DNA from 3 places in the Paenibacillus sp. FSL L8-0708 genome. Region 1 is predicted to be linked to each of the others. Evidence: riboswitches for the same ligand, from Rfam matches in the RefSeq annotation. Region 1 holds a riboswitch; each other region holds the start of a gene.
What was found. A riboswitch is a leader RNA that binds a small molecule or an ion and turns the genes downstream of it on or off. The one in region 1 is predicted to bind cobalamin.
Positions count from the first base shown of each region.

Region 2: linked by a shared signal. The riboswitch ahead of metE (5-methyltetrahydropteroyltriglutamate--homocysteine S-methyltransferase) and the one ahead of NYE58_RS04325 (S-layer homology domain-containing protein) in region 1 are both predicted to bind cobalamin.
Region 3: linked by a shared signal. The riboswitch ahead of NYE58_RS05000 (DUF4430 domain-containing protein) and the one ahead of NYE58_RS04325 (S-layer homology domain-containing protein) in region 1 are both predicted to bind cobalamin.

Region 1 covers NZ_JBBPBC010000001.1:948,280-955,267, forward strand. The annotation lists gene NYE58_RS04300 (tetratricopeptide repeat protein) at 1-63, shown strand, start outside; gene arcC (carbamate kinase) at 100-1,050, shown strand; gene NYE58_RS04310 (hypothetical protein) at 1,243-1,824, shown strand; gene NYE58_RS04315 (transposase) at 1,846-2,139, shown strand; gene NYE58_RS04320 (cellulase family glycosylhydrolase) at 2,209-3,930, opposite strand; cobalamin riboswitch at 4,272-4,472, shown strand; gene NYE58_RS04325 (S-layer homology domain-containing protein) at 4,636-6,988, shown strand, end outside.
Region 2 covers NZ_JBBPBC010000001.1:5,525,718-5,532,705, forward strand. The annotation lists gene NYE58_RS26340 (DUF4349 domain-containing protein) at 1-255, opposite strand, end outside; gene NYE58_RS26345 (DUF1540 domain-containing protein) at 684-836, shown strand; gene metE (5-methyltetrahydropteroyltriglutamate--homocysteine S-methyltransferase) at 983-3,286, opposite strand; cobalamin riboswitch at 3,442-3,647, opposite strand; gene NYE58_RS26355 (undecaprenyl-diphosphate phosphatase) at 3,747-4,607, opposite strand; gene NYE58_RS26360 (DedA family protein) at 4,658-5,281, opposite strand; gene NYE58_RS26365 (FtsX-like permease family protein) at 5,299-6,988, opposite strand, start outside.
Region 3 covers NZ_JBBPBC010000001.1:1,119,109-1,126,096, forward strand. The annotation lists gene NYE58_RS04995 (GAP1-N2 domain-containing protein) at 1-1,760, shown strand, start outside; cobalamin riboswitch at 1,888-2,090, shown strand; gene NYE58_RS05000 (DUF4430 domain-containing protein) at 2,261-4,825, shown strand; gene NYE58_RS05005 (methyl-accepting chemotaxis protein) at 5,028-6,734, shown strand.

The DNA.
Region 1 (6,988 bases):
AATCCTGCCAATCCGGATTTTCACTCCGCGAAGGAACAATTTCAGCTGGCCCTTAAACGCTAATAAATGAGGATCAACTGATCCGTCAGGAGGAATGGAATGAGTAAATTTATAGTTGTAGCCATTGGCGGTAATTCATTGGTGAAAGACAATGGCCGCGATTCTATAGAGGATCAATCTGAGGCAGTACGTGAAATTGCTGTCAATATCGCTGATCTGGTGCAAGCAGGCAACGATGTGGTGGTTACTCACGGCAACGGTCCACAGGTTGGATTCGAGCTGAGACGAAGCGAGGTGGCTTCGGAAGTCACTGGAATGGATGTTACTCCGCTGGTCAATTGCGTGGCGGGCACGCAAGGGGGCATAGGCTATTTAATTCAGCAGGCCTTAACAAATGAATTCATTCATCGCAGATTAGACAAAAAGGTTGCCACAGTCATTACTCAGGTCGAGGTTAGCAAAAATGATCCGAATTTTCAGTCTCCCTCGAAACCAGTGGGCTCCTTCTTCACGCTTGAGCAAGCAGAGGAGATGAAGCGTGCCAAGCCAGATTGGGTCATCATTGAGGATTCAGGTCGTGGTTACCGCCGTGTTGTTCCATCACCTAAGCCGATTGATATCGTTGAAAAAGACGTCATTAAATCACTCATTGAGACGGGTTATGTGGTAATCGCTGTTGGCGGAGGCGGGATTCCTGTGATCAAAACCGAAAATAATACCTACGAAGGTATCGATGCGGTCATTGACAAAGACTTTGCTACAAGTCTGCTGGCCGAACAGATCGATGCAGAATCGCTGATCATTACAACAGGAGTTCCTCAGGTATGTGTGAATTTCGGTACGCCTGAGCAGAAGGCTCTTGAAGAAGTTACAGCGGCAGAAATGTTGGTATATGCGGAGCAGGGTCATTTTCCTGCTGGCAGTATGCAGCCTAAAATTGAAGCAAGTCTTAGCTTTTTGAAAAAAGAGGGACGTAGAGTTATCATTACCAATCCGGAAAATATGAAAGCTGCGATGAGCCAACAGGCTGGCACACATATTGTAAATTAATAGGATCTAATTTATCTCATTATTTCATGGAAACCGCCACTGATCTAAATCAGGGCGGTTTTTTGACATATTCATGAATTGTTATCTAACTGTTGCTTTCAGATGGCCATATTCTGGTGAATAAAAGGAAGATAAGAGGTAAAACTATGTCCACTATAGAGAAAAAAATACATTAAAATGCGGGGGTAAAAGATGATATCGAATAAAGGAACAACACAACGTTTTACCAGGGCTACAATTCTTTGTTGTATTTGTGCATGTATGGTATTGCTAAGTGGTTGCACTAAAGCAGCGGATGAGACTCAAGTGCCTACTCCAACAGCTCAAGTAGAAACTGCAGCACCTTCTGCAGAAGCAACTACACCTGTACCTACAAATAACGTAACAGAACAACCCCTAACATCTGCGTCACCCGGCTCAAATACTGGGAAACTTCCAGAGGGGGTTAGCGTTCAGAGAGTTATCAAGGAGGTTTCGTTAAAAGATAACTATCATAAAAAGGTTGAGCTGCTAACTGACGGAGGCAAGCAGGTCACCATTACAGATTCGAATCAAAAGATTGTTTTGCAGCAGATTGAATATGACGGAAGGATCACTGCTGTTAAGGGTAAACAGGTTACTGTTCAAGTAGAGGGCGGTAAAGAGCAAACCTTAACGATTCCTGATCATATAGTCATTGAAGATGAAGACAAGCTCGGATTGAATAATGGCGTTGAAATCGAGTGGACGGTAAATGCAGATGGACAAATCGAAAGTGTGGAATTGGACGATTAAAAATTTACCGAGGTGAGCTGGATGAAATTTCTAATCGTACTTGGTAGTATTCTTGTTCCCATTGTTATGCTGATGTTACAGGGGAAATCGATAAAGTGGCGTATGGTTTTTAATGTTGTTTCGGTCTTAAGTGCGATTATCTTTGGAAATATTTCCGCCTTGGCGATTTACGAGATATTAAGAGATCGTGCTGTGTTTATGACCTCGATCCATGCGATATTTTTGAATCCAATGTTTCTTATTACCGGAGCCTATCTTGGCGTATATTTAATTTATCGGTTGATGATAATTTCGTATGATGAGGTTTATATGTGATAGGTAGAATACAAATAGGGATGTTCCCTGAAGGGACACCCCTATTTGTGTTGTTAACAGGACCGATGCTTAAGAGGACTTTCCTACAACGTTTGTTCCGCTCTTCGTGATCTTGTAGGTGATAATATCCCCATTCCAGAAGTGGAACTTCAGGATAACCTCGCCGTCTTTAACATCTTTAAAGAACGCGGGAAGCAGCTTGATTTCTTTAGTGTTATAAGAAGGTGAGAAGGTATTGCCGAATTCCTTAAATGGAGTCCAGTCCTGCGGACCTGCATTGCCACCAGCGGTATATACAGCTTCCATTGTGGCAAGCTGGTTACCATTAAAGGTGGTCGGAATGGCAAAGGATTCAGTCGTGCCTTTTGCATCGCTTAATTTAGCTGTATCATACACAATGACCTTAAGTCTCCACGCAACACCCTTGTTGAATTTCAGAGTCAGCACGGCATTTTCACCGTATTTTTGGGAAGCTGTGAGCTTTTTGAGTTGGCTGGCTTTGAGGGTGAGCTCCTCACCATTTAAGGTGTAATCTTTACCTTTGGTCAGATACTTTCCGTTGGCACTAATGGTGGTTAGCTTATTGCCGTTCAGGTTTAGCTTAACCTTGGTATCTTTGATTTGTGCACCTTTTTTTAGGTAGACCAAATCGCTTTCGGTGCTGGAGGAACGCTCCTTCAGACCAGACATTAATACATTGTGGAGTTCAGGATCAGACCACTTATAAGTTTTACGGTTGAAATGCTGCCCGTTATCCCAGAGCATGGAAGTCATTTTCTTTTCTTTCAAATAATAAGTCAGATACTCAAAGAATTTAAGCTTCTCGCCCTGTTCAATCACACCCGTGTCTTTATCGAACCCGAGTAAACCAAATTCACCGACGATGACAGGGATGCCTTTAGCTACAAATGTATTGTAAACGTTATCAAAAGTTTGAGTGATATCGTTTTTTGTATCTTTTTCAAACGTGGTGTAGCCGGCAATGTTCACACTAAAAGGCCAGAAGCCATAGAAGTGAACGGTCGCAATAATATTTGGATCGTTCAGAGCCGTAATCGTCTTATAGAGATGATCCATTCTTGTTTGCGTAGGTGAAGACTCTAATGAAGGTAATACAAGTGGGCGGAGGTCGTTTTTCCCACCGGATTTGCGCACGATTTGATAGAAAGAGTTATTAAGTTCAGTAAGCATTTGCTCCATTTTTGCTTCGTCTGTGCTTCCACCATCGGTGAATCGAGGTTCATTTATGCTCTCGAACATCAGCTTATCGGATTTGTCCTTGAAGCGATCGGCAATTTGAGTCCAGGCTGCATTATAACGTGCCAGCGTTTCATCGTGTTTTTCTTCCATATGGCTTACCCATAGCCAGGAATCATGATGGACATTAATCATGACATAAAGCTTGGCGTCCAGTGCCCAGCCGACAACTTCTTCCACGCGGTCGAGGTAGGCCTTTTCTAGGGTATAGTCTGGTGCCGCACCCATGTGAGTATCCCAGGTCACAGGAATCCGAATGCTTTTATAGCCTTGAGCGGCGATCTTTTTAATAAGATCTTGGGTCACACGTGGATTGCCCCAGGAGGTTTCATCCTCACCTGTAGCATCTAAAGTATTGCCAAGGTTCCATCCGGGCTGCATTTCGTCTACATAGGATTGGATCTTACTCTTTGGCGCTGCCTTAGCTTGTTGCTCGTCCTTAGTTGCAGCTGCGGCCATGGATGAGAACAGAGAGAGCAGAAGAGCGGTGACAAGTGTCAATGATAAGAAGGATTTCTGGATTCGCGTAGTCATTGAATTCTCCTTTGTGAGATAAATTTAGGATGCTTGGACCTGGCTTTGACGCTGTACTTGGTGGTTAGATGAACACAAACACCTCCAGTTTTATTTTGTAAACGCTTTCTGAATATACCCTAACATAGAATACACTTAGCGAGTACCTTACTAATTTGTGGTAAATTCATATAAGAATTAGTGATTTAAATTAATTTACCCCACAGTTGGATAAAGAAATTATTTGAATAACCCTACTCGTAGAAATTGGTTATTAAATAGGATTATCTCTAGCTGCCCGTTATACAAAAAAGAAATATAACATGACAAAAACATATATATTAGATATGATGAAGCATGAAAATTTAAAATTAGGAATAGGTGCCAACTATGAATGTTGCGGAAGTACAATCATAGATTGGTTAAATGGAAAGCGGGTGTGAATCCCGCGCGGTCCCGCCGCTGTGAAAGAGGAGTCCTTGCAAAATGCCACTGGGAAACTGGGAAGGCAGCAAGGGTGATGATACTTGAGCCAGAATATCTGCCTTTTTCTGTTACACCATCAAACTCTACGATCGATAGAGAGGTGCTTGAATAGTGTTTGCCAGCTATTATTGTGGTTCACTATCTTAACCTCTTGACGTTTATGTTGAGTGGTTTTTTTGTGGTTATGAGAAAGTTTATTCTGTTTTTTATCATAGGTATGAAGGGAAGGGTTATGGAAAAATGAAGAAAAATAAGTTTTTAGCGTGGTTACTTATTGTAGCTGTATTTATTACGACATTCTCTACAAGTGTAATCCCGGCTCAAGCAGATGGAGCAAGCTCTACCCTTAAAGGGTATGTATCTGTATCCGTAGAGAAATTCACCTTAGGCCAAGGGTATATTAACGAACCTATTAAAGTTCCGATTTATGAAGGCGATAATGGCGCATCTTTAATAACACGTGCGCTAGGTGATGGGAATTATAGATATTTAGGAAATATAGATAGTGGTTTTTATTTATCAGAAGTTAAAGATAGTGGCAGAAGTGAAGTCAATATTCCACAATATATTTTAGATATGATTTCAGCCGATGGGAATACAGTCGGCACTAAAGCAGACCCAGATTGGTTAAGTCAGTTTGACTACACCTCCATGTCGGGTTGGATGTATGCAGTAAATAATGTGTTTCCTCCGTTTGGGATGACCGATTATAAGCCTCAAGACGGTGACATCATTCGAACTCAGTTCACCACTTATGGCTATGGTTCTGATCTTGGCGGCTGGGGGGAAATCCCAGTTCAACTTGCCAATAAGGATGCTTTAACTGCGGAAATCGCCGAGATTAATAGTGCCCCTAATAAAGAAACTATTTTGGACAGACCAGTAGTGCAATCGGCAGTTTATGAAGCCTATTCCGTGCTCGAAAACATGGCAAGCTCTCAAATAAGTGTAGATCATGCGCTTGTCGGTCTTAATAATGCATTAGACATTGAACCCCCTGTTATTACAGTAAGTGGCATACAAGATAAACAGGAAGTATCCAATAAAGAAATAAGCTTCAAAGTAGCTGTCACAGACAATGTATATAGTGACATTACTCCAGAAGTGAAGCTGAATGGAGTTACTTTATCACCTGCAAATGGGGAGTACAAAGCTACTCTGAATTCAGGCAGTAATGCAATTACTGTAACGGCTCTTGACGGAGCTGGAAACAAAACAAATGTAACTTATCAGGTTACTTACAAACTGGAAACTACAGTTGCCGTCAAACAACAGTTAGATAAAAACCTTGCTTATATTTTAAATACTGTAAAGAATCCAACGTTTGGAACAGGCAGCGGAGAATGGTCGATCCTTTCTCTGGCACGGGCGAACTATACAGTACCTAACGGTTATTATGATCTCTATTACAATAATGTAGCTACGAAAATAGCATCAATCATTAAAGAGGATGGAAAACTCGACGCCAATAAAAGCACAGAGAATTCCAGAGCGATTCTAGGACTTACCTCTATCGGAAAAGATATCACAAATGTTGCGGGATATGATCTGAGAAAAGCACTCGCTGATTATCAATATATCCAAAAGCAAGGCAATAATGGTCCGATTTTTGCTCTGATCGCGTTAGATAGCCATAACTATGAGATCCCTGTAGTTGATGGAGTTACAGAACAGACCACAAGAGAAAAACTAGTTCAGTACATTTTAGATAAAGAGGTTAAAAAAGGTACAGCAGAAGCTGGTGGCTGGGCATTAGGCGTAACCAAAGCCGATGTCGATATGACTGCGATGGCGATGCAAGCTCTTGCACCTTATTATGCAACCCGTGATGATGTAAAAGCTGCCGTGGATCGGGCCATCCAATGGCTGTCCGATAACCAAAACAATCAAGGCGGATTTACAAGCTGGGGAAGCACTAGCAGCGAGAGTATCTCGCAGGTAATTGTAGCCTTAACTGGTGTAGGTGTAGATCCGCACACTGACGCTAGATTTGTTAAAAGTGGAAATTCGCTTATTGATGCATTACTTAGCTTTGCTGCACCTGAGGGTGGATTTAAGCATATCCTCACAGGCAAAGTAGACAATATGGCAACGGACCAAGGTACGTATGCACTTGTGTCCTATGATCGTCTGCTCAATCATAGCAACCGTCTCTTTGATATGAATGATGTGAAACTGGAACAACCAGAAGAACCGGGGCCTGGGCAACCAGAGGGTCCGAAAGAACTTCCGTTACCTTCTGGGGAGAACCCGAAAGTTGAAATCCCAAATGACGCTAATGATTATATCGTTCCGATCAGCGCTGGAGATAGCAACAAAGAAATCACAGTAGCTATTTCAGAAGAAAATCAATCAAAGGTTAGTGTCAATTTACCAAGTAATAGCGTCCTTCCTCAGATAGAGGCCATAAAAGGTAACGTATCTGTAGTCATTCCTAAGGGTGCAAAAGTTACAAGTGGGGATGCCTCTGCGATTGAACTGATTTCAGCTTTAACCGGTGCAGAATCTGCACTAAAAGATAGTGTGAATCAGATTATTCCTGGGGACAAGAAGCTTGATAACATTCTTCAAGCATTTTCCATGGGTGGTAGTG
Region 2 (6,988 bases), 4.6 Mb from region 1:
CGTGTTCTCTGATGTCAAACCTTTTTCAACTGGAGCTTCGTTGCCTCCCGCTGCTGTCTCAGCTTCTGCTGAGGTGCTCTTATCCGCTAATGCAGCTTTCGAAGATTGCTCAGTGGTTGCTGCAGCAGAATTACTCGTATTTCCGCCGTCACCAGCTAATTTGTCTGCCGCCGAATTGTTATCACCCGAGCCACAACCTGCCAATACCACCGCAAGAATTAATAAACATAAGTAATGCAGACCCCATTTGCGCATTCTCATTCCTCCAAAAGTGTAGTGGTTATCCCTAGCATTGTAACGTTACGGAATGTCATGTTCTGTACAGATCTCTTCCGTCTCTCATTTCTATAACGCCCCAAAACTTGGAAGGTTGCACTGGAATATGGAATTTCGGTAAATTTCTTTTGGTTTTTCTTGTTGAATACACAAAAAGCCGCATTTCTGCGGCTCTTATTGGACATATTTTTGATGTGGGAGGGTGACCCGAAAGTTAAAAAACTCATTTGCTTACAAACTCATTATTTGGTACAATTACCACGTCTAACCTAGTAAAAAAAGCCAAATACCCTCTATTCATAATGAATGAGGGCGTGACACGGCTTTGTTGAGACAAGCTCCACCTTGCTGAACAGAGCCGTTCATTGAATGATACTATCAATTACTAAAAGGGGAGGTGAACCCTCATGGCAAAAGACGTAGTTTGTGAAGTTAACTCCTGCACCCACTGGGCAGAAGAGAACAAATGCAGCGCTGAATCGATCTTCGTAGCTTTCCACAGCTCCCAAGAACCAAAACGCGCAGAAGAAACAGATTGCAAAACTTTCGAAAGTAAATAAGTAAATGCCTGAAGGGACCCTCCACGGTTCCTTCTTTTTCTTTTTCATTCTAACAAGATTGAGAATTATTATCAAGTAGCTGATTATAAAAAAATAAGTGAACTAAAAAGCCAGGGTAAATTACCCTGGCTCTAATTTATTTATGTCTATTTTGATGCAATAACCCCTGACTTTTCCCTCGCAATAGCAGCAGCTCTTACCATGTTACGTAGTGCATCCTCTGTCTCCTGCCAGCCACGTGTTTTCAGACCGCAATCCGGATTAATCCAGAATTGTTCAGGGTCCAGCACCCGCAGCGCACGATCGATATTCGCCGTCATTTCTTCTACAGCCGGAACCCGCGGACTATGGATGTCATACACTCCAAGACCGATTCCTTTATCATAGGCCTGCTCCTCAAAGCTGATAATCAGCTCCCCATGGCTACGTGAAGTCTCAATGGAGATTACATCAGCATCCATAGCCGATATGGAATCGATCATGTCATTGAATTCGCTATAGCACATATGCGTATGAATTTGTGTCGTAGCCTTCACATGGTTCGTAGCAACGCGGAACGACTTCACTGCCCAGTTCAGGTAATGCTCACGGTCTTCTGCCTTAAGTGGAAGTCCTTCACGTATAGCCGGCTCATCCACTTGAATCATTTCGATGCCTGCATCTTCCAACGCTTTTACTTCATGGCGAAGGGCAAGAGCAATTTGATTGGCTACCTCTTCCCGGCTGAGATCATCACGTACAAATGACCAATTGAGGATAGTTACAGGACCCGTCAACATTCCTTTAACCGGAAGCTTCGTCAACGATTGTGCATAGACACTTTCTTTAACAGTCATAGGCTGTATAAATGCAACATCCGCGTAGATCACCGGTGGCTTAACGCAACGGGAACCGTAGGATTGAACCCAGCCATTACTAGTAAACAAGTATCCGTCCAGCTTTTCTCCGAAAAACTCCACCATATCTGTACGCTCGAACTCACCGTGGACCAGAACATCCAAACCTAGCTTTTCTTGGAAGGTAATTGCATCCGCGATCTGCTCACGAACAAATCCATCATAACGCTCCTGATTCCAGACCCCTTTACGCCATTTCAATCTCGCCTGACGCACTTCTACTGTCTGCGGGAAGCTACCAATTGTAGTGGTTGGCAGAAGTGGAAGCTGCCATTTCTCTTGCTGCACCTTTAAGCGTTCAGCAAAAGGCAAACTGCGTTGGTCAGGCAAAGCTGCAAGTGCAAGCACTTGCTCCGCCACATCCTTACGGCCACGCTCAGGTAGTGCACGGAATGCTGCAATAGCTTCACGACTAGCGGCCAGCGCTGCTTTAGAAGCTTCTCCTTTATCTGCGAGGGCTGCTCCGAGCAGACTAAGCTCTGCAAGCTTCTCATCGGCAAAAGCTAACGCATTCTTAACAGTCGCCTTCAGCTTCACCTCACCTTGAACGGTGACTGGGACATGCAGCAGACTGCAAGAAGGCTGAAGAATAAGACGATCAAGCGGCACATGAACGCTGAGCTTTTCTACCAGTTGCAGCTTAGCGTCTAAATCGGAACGCCAGATGTTCCGTCCATCAATAATTCCGGCACCCAGCCATTTGTCCTTCGGCCAACCAAGACGTTCGATAGAAGCCAGATTCGCTCCACCATCGTGCACAAAGTCAAGACCCAAGCCTTGAACAGGCAACTCTAGAAGTGCCTCCAACGGTTCAGCAGCTTCGAAATACGTCTGTAAAATAATATTCAAGCCCGGCACGGAGCCGGCAATTTCTGTGTATATCGAGTTAAGCAGTGTTAATTCTTCTTTACTTATGCCTGTAACAATCGCTGGCTCATCGATTTGTACCCAGCTTACCCCTTCTTGCTTCAGTTCCTGTAGCAGTTGAACATAGACTGGAACAAAACGTGCAGCAATCTTGGCGATATCTGCCGCTGCGTAACCTTTGGACAGCTTAAGGAAGGTATACAGACCTAAAAGTACCGGTTTACCTTCAATCCCTGCCTGCGATTTAGCAAAACGATAAGCCGCTAGAGGTTTATTTTCAGTCAGGCGTGGTGTTTGTGTGCCGATCTCTGGAACGATATAGTGATAGTTCGTATTGAACCATTTGGTCATCTCACAGGCAGTAGCTTCAGCATTACCACGGGCCATTGCAAAATAAAGATCAAGCCCGATGTCGCCGCCATCATACGTGTACCGTGGAGGTACAATTCCAAACATAACAGCCGTATCCAACACATGGTCATAAAAAGTAAAATCATTCACCGGAATAAGCTCAATTCCTGCCTCTTGCTGGGTCTTCAAATGCTGCAGCTGAATTGCTGCCATTTCGGAGCGGAATTGCTCTTCATTTATTTTCCCCTGCCAGTAGGCTTCCAGTGTCTTTTTCCACTCGCGGTTCTTTCCGATTCTCGGATATCCAAGATTACTTACTTTTACTTTATTCGTCATCTCGATACACTCCCTCTTCCATCTCTTATTTCAAACTCCAAAGCTACTTGCTTTCCTATAAAAAAGAGCGCCCTTCCCTAAAAAAGTCAAAGGGAAAGACGCCCATGATATACCCATGGTTAACGTCTAACACCTCCCTATCTTCCGTAGGTGAAGCAGTGCTGTTGAAACAGGCAGGTCTCCTGGCTAGCGGCGTCAACATCTTGAGCAGTCTTCCCAGCAGTAGTAAATTGCCAGTGACCTCTGTTGCTCGAGATTCTTCCGTTACAGTGGCGGGACCGCATCGGCTTCGAACCGAATTTCCCTATTAAGCCTACCGAATTACTATTTTCCGGTCAGCACCTGTCTCCGATATCATTCATCATTTGAGTGTCTTAATCTGATGTCATCATACGTGAAAGCCCCAGCAATCTGCAATAGATTACTGGGGCTTCTGTTATATCGATTCCTTATAACGGACTTAGAAAAATACGAAATATACTACAGCAGCAAGAATTATACGGTATATAGCAAACGGTAAGAGCTTGATACGATTGATCAGTTTTAAGAAGAAACGCATCGATAACAGCGCAAATAGGAAGGCACTAATAAAGCCTGCAATAAAAAACGGCAACGCGTCCATGGTGAAATATTGCCAGTTTTTCATCAGTGACAACAGACTGGCACCTGCCATGATGGGTACTGCCATAATAAACGTAAAATCAGCAGCGGCACGATGGCTCATCCCGAGGAGTACGCCACCAGAAATCGTCGAGCCCGAGCGTGAAAATCCAGGCCATAACGAAAAACACTGTACAAGACCTACACCAAGTGCCTGTTTGTATGTAATCTGATCTACACTCTCAGTTCTGATCTTCTTCGGCCCAAACAGATCGGCAATAATCATTAATATAGCCCCAATCACTAGACCAATTAACACTGTTGAGGTAGAGAATAAATGCTCATCAATATAATCATTAAACAGAACACCTAACACACCTGCAGGCACTAACCCTACCAGAACCTGAGTCAGCTTGAGGTGCCCGCCCTGCTCCAACTGCGGTAGCTCCTCTGTTACAGGATCCAACTGCTTACGGCTGAAACGCTTTAAACCCAACAGATCAATGAACCGATTTCTAAAAATCACAACAACCGCTAATATTGAACCCAGTTGAATAACTACTTTGAAGGTATTTGCCGTATATTGTCCAAATAACTCCTGTGATTTCAGCCACATATCATCAACAATAATCATATGACCCGTGGAGGATACTGGAGCAAATTCGGTTAAACCTTCAACAAGCCCCAAAATAATGGCTTTAATAATCGTTAATAGCTCCATGTGTTTCCCTCCTTTTTAATAGTCATTTCTATTATCAGTCCATTACCCGCTTAGCCCTCAGTGTTCATTCTCCGGCTGCGTTTGCGGAAGTACAGAAACCCAAGAATAACTAATCCGCCAGCAATTAGTACATAGACTACATTGGAGTACACATCCATGTACATGGCAATGTCTTCCCAGGATTCGCCCAATGCCGCGCCAATAAGCACAAGCAGCAAATTCCATCCCAATGTGCCAATCGTTGTGAAGATCATAAATACTCCAAATTTCATGCCCGACATTCCCGCCGGAATCGAAATCAGACTGCGGACCAGCGGAACCATCCGACAAAACAATACAGTCCAATAGCCATATTTATCAAACCAGGCGTCAGCCTTGTGGATATCTTTTTTACTGACCCTAATTAGGCTACCCCAGCGTTCAACCAGTTTCTCTAACCGGCTCACATCCAATAATCGGCCAATATAATAGAGAATTACTGCACCCAGTAGTGATCCAGCCGTGGCAGCAATGATTACACCAGGAATCGTTAAGCTCGTCGTAGTGGTCATAAATCCTCCAAAGGGCAGGATCACTTCTGAAGGAATTGGTGGAAATATATTTTCAAAGGCCAGCATCAGAAAAATACCGAAGTAACCAAACTGCTCCATAAAATCTGTAATCCATGCTTGCATCTTGTTACCCCCATTTCTCATATCAAGTTCTTCTTCAGGTTGCGTAAATAGCGGCTGCGAATAAAAAAGAAGTATAGTCCTTGAGCAGCCAAATATCCGAGTAACACCGCGCCTGTCTCCGTTGCGATAGATAAGTAGAACAACCGTTGAAGCGCAATAAAGGCAAACACACTGTGTAAAATAGCTATTCCGACCGGCACAAAAAACAACAAAGACAGCTGAATCGTAACTATTCGATTGAGTTCTTTATCCGTAAGCCCCATCTTGGACAAAGTGGAATATTGATTGCGATCATGATCAAGATCGGTATATAACCGGAAGTAAAGAAAGCTGCCTGCCGCGATAAAAAAGACAGTACCCACCAGCAAGGAAGCAAAAAGCATTGTGTTATACAATGTTTTCTGAAGCTCAAACAGCGTGCCGCTGATCACAATCGCATACGGAGAATCACTTTCATAGGACTGTTTGCCTTTATGGGCAAGATCAGCAGCAATACCTACCGTCTGTGGAAAATCCTCTACATAAAAACCTGTATAAAGATCCGTCTGCACGGGATCAATAGCGCTGTAGAGCTCATCACTGATCACGACACCACTAAAATCCCCGCCATCTCTACCATCCAGCTCCGGCAATAAATATTCGGCGATGGGAACTTGCTCGGTATAACCTATTTCTTTAATGGCAAGTCCGTGCTGCAAGGAATAGACCGCTTTTACTCTGCCTTCTGTTAAACTGCGATCCCGCTGTGAACCAATCATCACCAGACCTTCGTTGCCCACCAGAGCATGCTCATCTGTTGGGAAACCTGCACGTTGCAGGGCGAGATTATAATCACTGAAAGCAATCAAGGGAAGGCGTAAAGTGCGATCGGGTCCAGTCTGAGCCTCAACCTCGGCATATTTAATCGGGATACTAAGCGCTTCATAAGGGAGTCCGTGCGTCTTGAGCTCTTCCTTAATTTCGTTCAGATGCTGATCAAAGGGTACACCCGTCTGATTTCCTTTGGCTACATAACCCACTGCTGCGGGATAATCCAATTTCAGCTCTCTGGAAAGTGTATGTATCGATGCAAATACCCCTACGGAAGTGAAGGAGACTGCGGATACAATCGTCACCATAAAAAACATTCGGCCATTCTCTTTCCAGCGGTAGGACAAACCGGATAAAGTGATGATATTCGTACGATGCCAATACAAGCGCCGAATGTCCTTAAGCAGCTTAACCAAACAAATACTTAGCTGGGTATAAAAGAGATACGTCCCGATAACCGTAATCGCAACGACCGGAAACATGACTTTCTCTACGGAAGCAGCTTTTGCAGTAGCCGCCATATAATAACCACTGATCAGCAGTACAGCAGAAATAATAGATAATACAAAGGATACTTTGGGTTCTTCTTCTGCCTTACGCTCTCCCTGAAACAGACGCATCAGTGACTCATTGCCGATAAAAACAAAGGTGCAAAGCGATATCAGAAAAAACAATAACACGAAGCTGCAAATCGTAAGCACAAGTGCCTGCCATGGGAGATGAAAGGTTAACAGGGGAATTCCCAAAAAAGTAGATCCGATCATCAAAAATAATTTGCCCAGAAGTAACCCGAGAAGGGTACCTGTCAGGATGGCAGAGGTGCCGATCATCATATTTTCCAGAAAAACCATGGTGTTCAGCTGTCTCTTCGTCATTCCATGCATCAATAAAATTCCG
Region 3 (6,988 bases), 170 kb from region 1:
TCAATGGGATGCTTCATAGTGTGGAAGCGGGCCGCAAGGATATCTTGAGTGCTGCTTACGGGATCATTGAGAGTAATGATGAGTTAAGTGCAGCTTACTTCCAGCGCGTGATGTCTGAAACTTATTTCCGTAAGCAGCTGCTTGAGCCTTACATGGAATCAAGACTAGCTGCGGCGTCCAGATCTGCGGATATTCTGAGCTTTGTGCTCCATTGGGGGCGGTTCCTGCCAGTGGCGTTAGAGCAGTCTTTTGCTCAAAATGCTGTGAAGGATTATTTGCTAGAAAAGCTCCAGCTGGAGCATGATCCGGTGGCTTCTGTGGCGGAAATTCATGAAATTGTAGATAAGGCAGAAAAAGATCGCCGCAAAGGAACAGGAGTTGCTCCTAAGGCACTCTCCCTAATGCAGGATCTTGCTGCTTCAGCAGATAGATTCTTACTGAACCGCTTATCGCTTTCTGATATGACGCAGGAGGAGCTTCTGGAGGTAGTTTTTTTACGGTATGGTAATGTTGTCGATTGGCAGCCGCCACTGGATAGGATTAGCAAGCAGAAAGAGAATGCGCTGCGTGCCGCTTACCGCTGGTTTGGTGAAGAGAAGCCGAATGAGGAGATTTTTACAGGATTGTCTCCGCAGGAACTAGACGATGTGCAGCTACTGGGTCGTCGTTTGCTAAAAGAGGCGCGTGTTCTGGAACCCTTTGAACGGCTTCCGCTAGCCTTTTACTATACAACTCAGCGTGAAGGGGGTCCGCTGGATTACGATGCGCTTCTGGAGCTGTTAAAGCGTAAAGCCGGTTCCGACAAAGAAATCATCTATCGGTTTTTTGCTTGGTCGCAAGGCAATCCTTTATTTACGGTTTCGAATAAAAAGCTGCAACCGGGTTACCGTAAGGCGATTCTGAAGTATTTCCTGAGCAGTGATCGTGAAGCGTTCAAGAATCGGGAATTCCGAAAGAACTATGTCGCGGCAGCTCGGCCTGCTCTGCAAAATGTGTACAATGAAGCCCGCTCCCAACTGGCTTCCCCGCTGGCGCGCTGGATCAGCCGCAGCCGATTTCGACTCTTAATCTCCGGCTCCATTACGGGTATTCTGGTGATTATTGCAATTATCGTATTCAGTATGCTGCGTCCGGATGATACGAAGACGGCTCTGCCGGGGACAAGCCCTGAGCCGACCCCTGTTCAGAGTGCAGGCAATATGCTGCCTCCGGCTTCAGTATACTTGAAGGATCAGAGCGTCGAAGGAGATAAGGGGAGCAGCATATTGGTGTTCACCTTCGCAAGTGCAGATGACTGTGTGCAGTTTCAACCGACTGAGGTTAGTTTAATGTCTTCGTCTACAGAGATAGATAAAAGCTTTAAGGTCGCTGCTACAAATGGCACTTGTCCAGTGCCGTCAACGGATGGGACGGATGAGGGAAACACCGCTGACGAGTCAGATACCGCTGGCACTACTGGAGGAACAGCAGAAGGTGCAGATGCTACTAATTCTGTAGCTGATGCATCTCCGTCTCCTACGCCTTCCTCTGATACTGAGAACAGCACTGGGTTACCTTCCGCAACAGCTGTGACTGAAGGTGAACAACCTTCCTATCAGGTTGAGGTTACATTGGAGTCTGGAGCGACAATTCTAGAGAAAAGTATGATCAAAGCCGGAAGATTTACATTGATCGTAGATCCCGATCCTAATATTCCACCAGCTTCTGATTCAAGTGCTGAACCCTCCCGGACTGCAAGTCCGGATGGAACAGTCGAATAACAAGCTTTCTGAACAGCAATAACTACCGGAAGGTGGCGTATTGCTGTTCATTTTTTTGCTGCCCATACTAAGCTTTTCTATAGACATGCTATGTATTAATAGATATGATTATGGATGTCAAAATAAGATACTACATACTGGAAAAGGTGCAGACTAAATCAATCTAGTCGTCTGCTTAAAAGGGAAGTCCGGTGCAAGAGTCCGGCGCGGTCCCGCCACTGTATGTGCGGAGCGTTTCTTCTATAAGCCACTGCCCCGAAGGTAGGGTGGGAAGGTGAAGAACAGCGATGAAGCATTAGCCAGGAGACCTGCCTTTTTCGTGAGCGTTTCTATTCTTCGTGGGGTAAGAATGTGGAACATATACAGATGGACTGTTGGCAGGAAGCAAGCGCCGCAGCCTCAATTTGTAATCTTCCCTGACCGCCCTCCAAAGGGGCGGTCTTTATGTTATGCGTCTTATTCCCGGCAGTACCCATTCTTATACAGAAAGAGGTTAAACAATGAAGAAAATCATGTCTTCCAAGTTTGTAGCACTTGGGCTGGCCTTATTCATGGTCATTTCAATTCTAGGAACATCTCTTGCTCCGGCGGGACAAATATTTGCAGAAGCGGGCGCTGGCGCCGGTCTGGAGGCAACTGCCGCGGAGCGGATTAATGTTGCGGATGCGACTTATGCGGCTGCAGAATATCTCTTGAAAGGTGGCGTGCAATCGGATTGGCAAGCCATTGGATTAGCGCAAGCAGGGTACAAGCTGCCGGCTAGTTACCTTTCAGAGCTTGAGAAAAAAGTAAAGGATGCAGCTGGCGATTTCACCAATGTAACCGATTATGCTCGAATCGTGCTCGCAGTGAGAGCGATTGGTGCAGATCCTACTAGCTTTGCTGGTAACGGAACGACTCCTGGCTATAATCTGATTGAGAAAATTTATAATAATAGCAAGCTCAGTGAACAGACGCTTAATAATCCGGTATATGCTTTACTTGCGCTGGATTCTGGTAAATATAATATCCCAAGTGACGCGAAATGGACGGCGGATAAGCTCCTTACGGAGATTCTCTCCAAACAGAATCCGGATGGGGGCTTTGCACTAACCTCAGGTGCAAGTGAGCCTGATATGACAGCGATAACCTTGACGGCTCTGGCGGCACATAAAAATAATCCCGAAGCCTACTTAGCAGGGCTACAAGCCGTAGCTTGGTTATCTACAGCTCAAGATAGCCATGGGGGTTACGGTGACAGTGCTGAAAGTAGCGCACAAGCAATCCTTGGACTCACCTCCTTCGGAGTTGATCCTAGTGGATTAGAATACACCAAAAACAAAGTGGATCTAATGGAGAACCTGCTTAGCTATCGTCTAGCTGATGGTAGCTTCACCCATAGCCGTGGTGGAAGCAGTAATATTCTGGCGACAGAGCAAGGTCTTCAGGCGCTGGTTGCCTATAATTTGCTATATAAAGGAAGCAACAGTAAGCTATACGATTTTTCCAAATCCTCCATTCAGAGCTCACTCATCTACGCTCCAGTAACGATTGAGGGACCACAGGCCACGTTGGCACAAGGGTACGCCTATGCTGGCAACGCACTTGGAGCGTTAGAGAAGCTGGCGCTTCAAACGAACTTGCCGATCACAAATCCTTCGGGCAGTTATGTGACTGGCATCGGAAGTATTGCTGCTGGAAGCTTTGGTGGTTATGACGGATGGATGTATGTTGTATCACGTGACGGAAAATGGATTAATCCCGATGTAGGCATGAGTGATTTTGTACTTAAAGATTCAGATCAGGTACTGGTTTATTATGCCGGAGATGACACTAAGCTTGTGGATTCCGTTACGCTTTCCAAAGCAAATCTTAAAGAGGGCGATTCCTTTACCGTCACTGTAACTAGTAAGACGTGGAAATGGGACGCTGCTACGAACACTTCCTCTCCTGTAACTGCAAAAGCTGCGGGTGTTCAGGTCCAAATTGGAGCTCAGACGGTAACGACGAATGCTAAAGGTGAGGCCGTATTCTCAGGAAATATGCCCGCAGGTGACTATACACTGACTGTAACTGGCTACCGTGAAGGCAAAGCCCCAACGATTGCTAAATATACAAAAGCTCTAAAAGTGATTTCTAAGAATGTAACAGCTTCGCTAACCGTTGAAGGCCCGGAAGGGTTGATTAGTGAGGGGACTTTGAAAGCCTCCAATGCCCTTGAAGCGTTGCAACAACTAGGGTCTACCGATGATTTTAAAGTAGATATCACCAAATCGTCTTATGGCAACTTTGTATCAGGTATCCATGGAGTTTCGCAAGGTACTTACGACGGATGGTGGAGCTTCGTGGTATCACGCGGCGGGGAGTGGATATATCCAAGTGTGGGTATGGATGCGTTCGAACTACAGGAATCCGATCGTGTGCTTGTCTATTATGCAGGAGAAAATACACAGGTTGTAGATGCTGTGGTGCTTACCCCATCACAGCCAAAAGCTAATGAAGCTTTTACTGTAAAGGTTTCACAGAAAAAGTGGGTGTGGGATCAGGAAAGCTTCACTTCTGATCCGGTTACCTCACCAGCTGCAGGTGTGCAGGTTTCGATTGGTGATAAGAAGGTAATCACGAATGAACAAGGTGTGGCTGTTGTTGATGGGGGTCTCCCAGCAAATAGCTATACAATAACTGTTACCGGTTATGCTAAAGATAGCGTACCGAGCGTAGCGCGTTATACTCAGTCTCTGACTGTCGGATCGTCTGTTATTGCTCCAGCAAAAGCTACCGCTACCCTCTCAGTGATTGGAGATAGCCGGAGAGGAACCATCCTAGCCAGTACAACAGTAGCTCTAAAAGAGGGCGAAACGGCTTATAGCTTACTAGTCAGTCAATTAGGGACTAAGGTAGTATCATCCGGCAACGCTGGAAGCATCTACGTGAAATCTATTGACGGGTTGGCTGAATTTGATGGAGGCCCAAGCAGCGGATGGAAGTATAAAACGAACCGGGATGCGGATCCAAGCATCAGTGCAGACAGTTATATTTTGCAGAACGGTGATACTTTGTACTGGTACTATACCTCTGGAGAATAAGGAAGAGGAAGTTTGATTAGGCGGGCACACATGGATTCGGAGTAATAGCGGATCGGGTGCCCGCCCTTTTTTATTTGAGGAAAGTCGTTTTATGACAATATATACTTTTATTCGACACAATATTTTAAAAATCATCAAACTCTTAGCCCTTCCGACCGATAAAAATAGATAGATCATAAGATAATGTGAAGGCGGAGTGTAGATGAAAAATTTGAAAGTGAAATACAAAATAGGGCTGCTTTTGGTATTCGCAGTAATTATGGTGAATGCTGTAGGGGGCATAGGCATCATCACAATGAACAAAATGGCCGAAAAGACAAATGAGACATATAATGAAAATTTATTGCCTGTTTCTTACGTAGGGCAGATGCGTACGAATAATCGGGCTATTGAATCCTATCTTTTGGAGCGTTTGATTAGCGTTGATGCCAGCAAAAACAAAGAACTTTCTGAGAGTATCCAAGTGAAGGTTCAAGATAATAATGAACTTATGAACAAGGTGAAAGCGATTCAGTATAATGATCCTGCTATTGTAAGTAAAATCAAAGAGTATGAGTCCTTTTTGCCAGATTATCGTGCACAGCGGGATAACATTATAAAGATTGCTGATAGTAATCATAATCAAGAGGCCTATAAAGTATTTTCAGGCGAATTTAACGAATCCCGTGAAAAAATGATCAACCTGCTTAAAGGAATTAGTGATTCTTTGCTTAAAGATGCTGATGAACACAATTCAGGTTCCATGGCAACCGCTAAAAGCATGCGTGTAAACAATACCATAATGATTACTTTCGCTTGGGTGATTTGTATCTTGATTAGTATTGCAATCATTCGCCTGATAACAAAACCGCTTAAAGAACTGCAAGGACTAATGAAGCGGGCAGAAGATGGAGATTTGACCGTGGTAGCAACGTACACCGCCAAGGATGAGATCGGCCAAATTAACAGTTCATTTAACAATATGCTGCAGGGCTTGCGGAAGATGATGCAAGGGATTGCAGAGAGTGCAGAACTGCTGTCAGCTTCATCGGAAGAGATGAGCGCTAGTGCTGAGCAGACCTCATTGGCTTCACAAATGATCGCTGTATCTTCTGGAGAGATTGCCGCGGGTTTTGATGAGCAGACAGAGAGCATTAACAGTACAACACGTTCCATAAAAGCAATGACCAATGATATTGCAGCCGTAGAGGGCAGCAGCTATGAAATGTCGGATCTAATGGGAGTAGTTTCCGGTTCATCGGATCGTGGAGTAGAGGCTGTAGACCAAATCATTGTGCAGATGAAGGAAATTGACCTCAGTGTAACTCAGAGTCAGGAGATTGTTTCTAATCTGGGGACATTGTCACAAGAGATTAATACAATTATTACAACGATTAACGGTATTGCTACACAGACGAATCTGCTTGCGCTCAATGCTTCTATAGAAGCAGCACGGGCTGGTGAGCATGGACGGGGATTTGCTGTAGTTGCTGGAGAAATTCGTAATCTGGCGGAAGCAACTAGAAATAGTTCTTTGCGGGTTACAGATATTATTACACATATCCAAAAGCAAACCGAAAGCGCAGTAGAATCCATGGCTTTGGGTACTGAGCTAGTCACCAATGGCGTAGTTCAAAGTCATCTGGTATCTCAAGCTTTTCATGAGATTCAGACTTCCATTAAAGAAGCTACCTTACAGACAGCGGAGATTAGAGAAGCGGTTGCTCATGTGGCCATGGAATCCCAAGGTGTCGCAGCAGCTATGGAACAGGTCAACGTTATATCTAGTAAAGGTGCAGAAGGTGTTCAGGACACAAGTGCAGCGAGTCAGGAGCAACTATCCGCAATGGAGGAAATGTCGGCTTCAGCTCAGTATTTAGCGGTGCTCGCAGAAGATCTGCAAAAGACATTGTCCAGCTTCAAACTATAGACTTCATAATAATATTAAAACAGCAGAGCAGCGGTTCTCCAGTAACGGAGATCGCTGCTCTGCTGTTTGTGGTTTTAGCAGATTGGGAGCAAGTGCGAGCCAGCTGATCTCAGTAGGTCAAGGGGGAGGGATGTAAGCTGGTCTCAGTAGGTCAGGGGGGAGAGATGTAAGTTGGTTTCAGTAGGTTGCCGGGTAAACATATGCTATGTGACCTCCAGCGACACTAGAGTCAAGACGGAGGCGTGGAAACAATA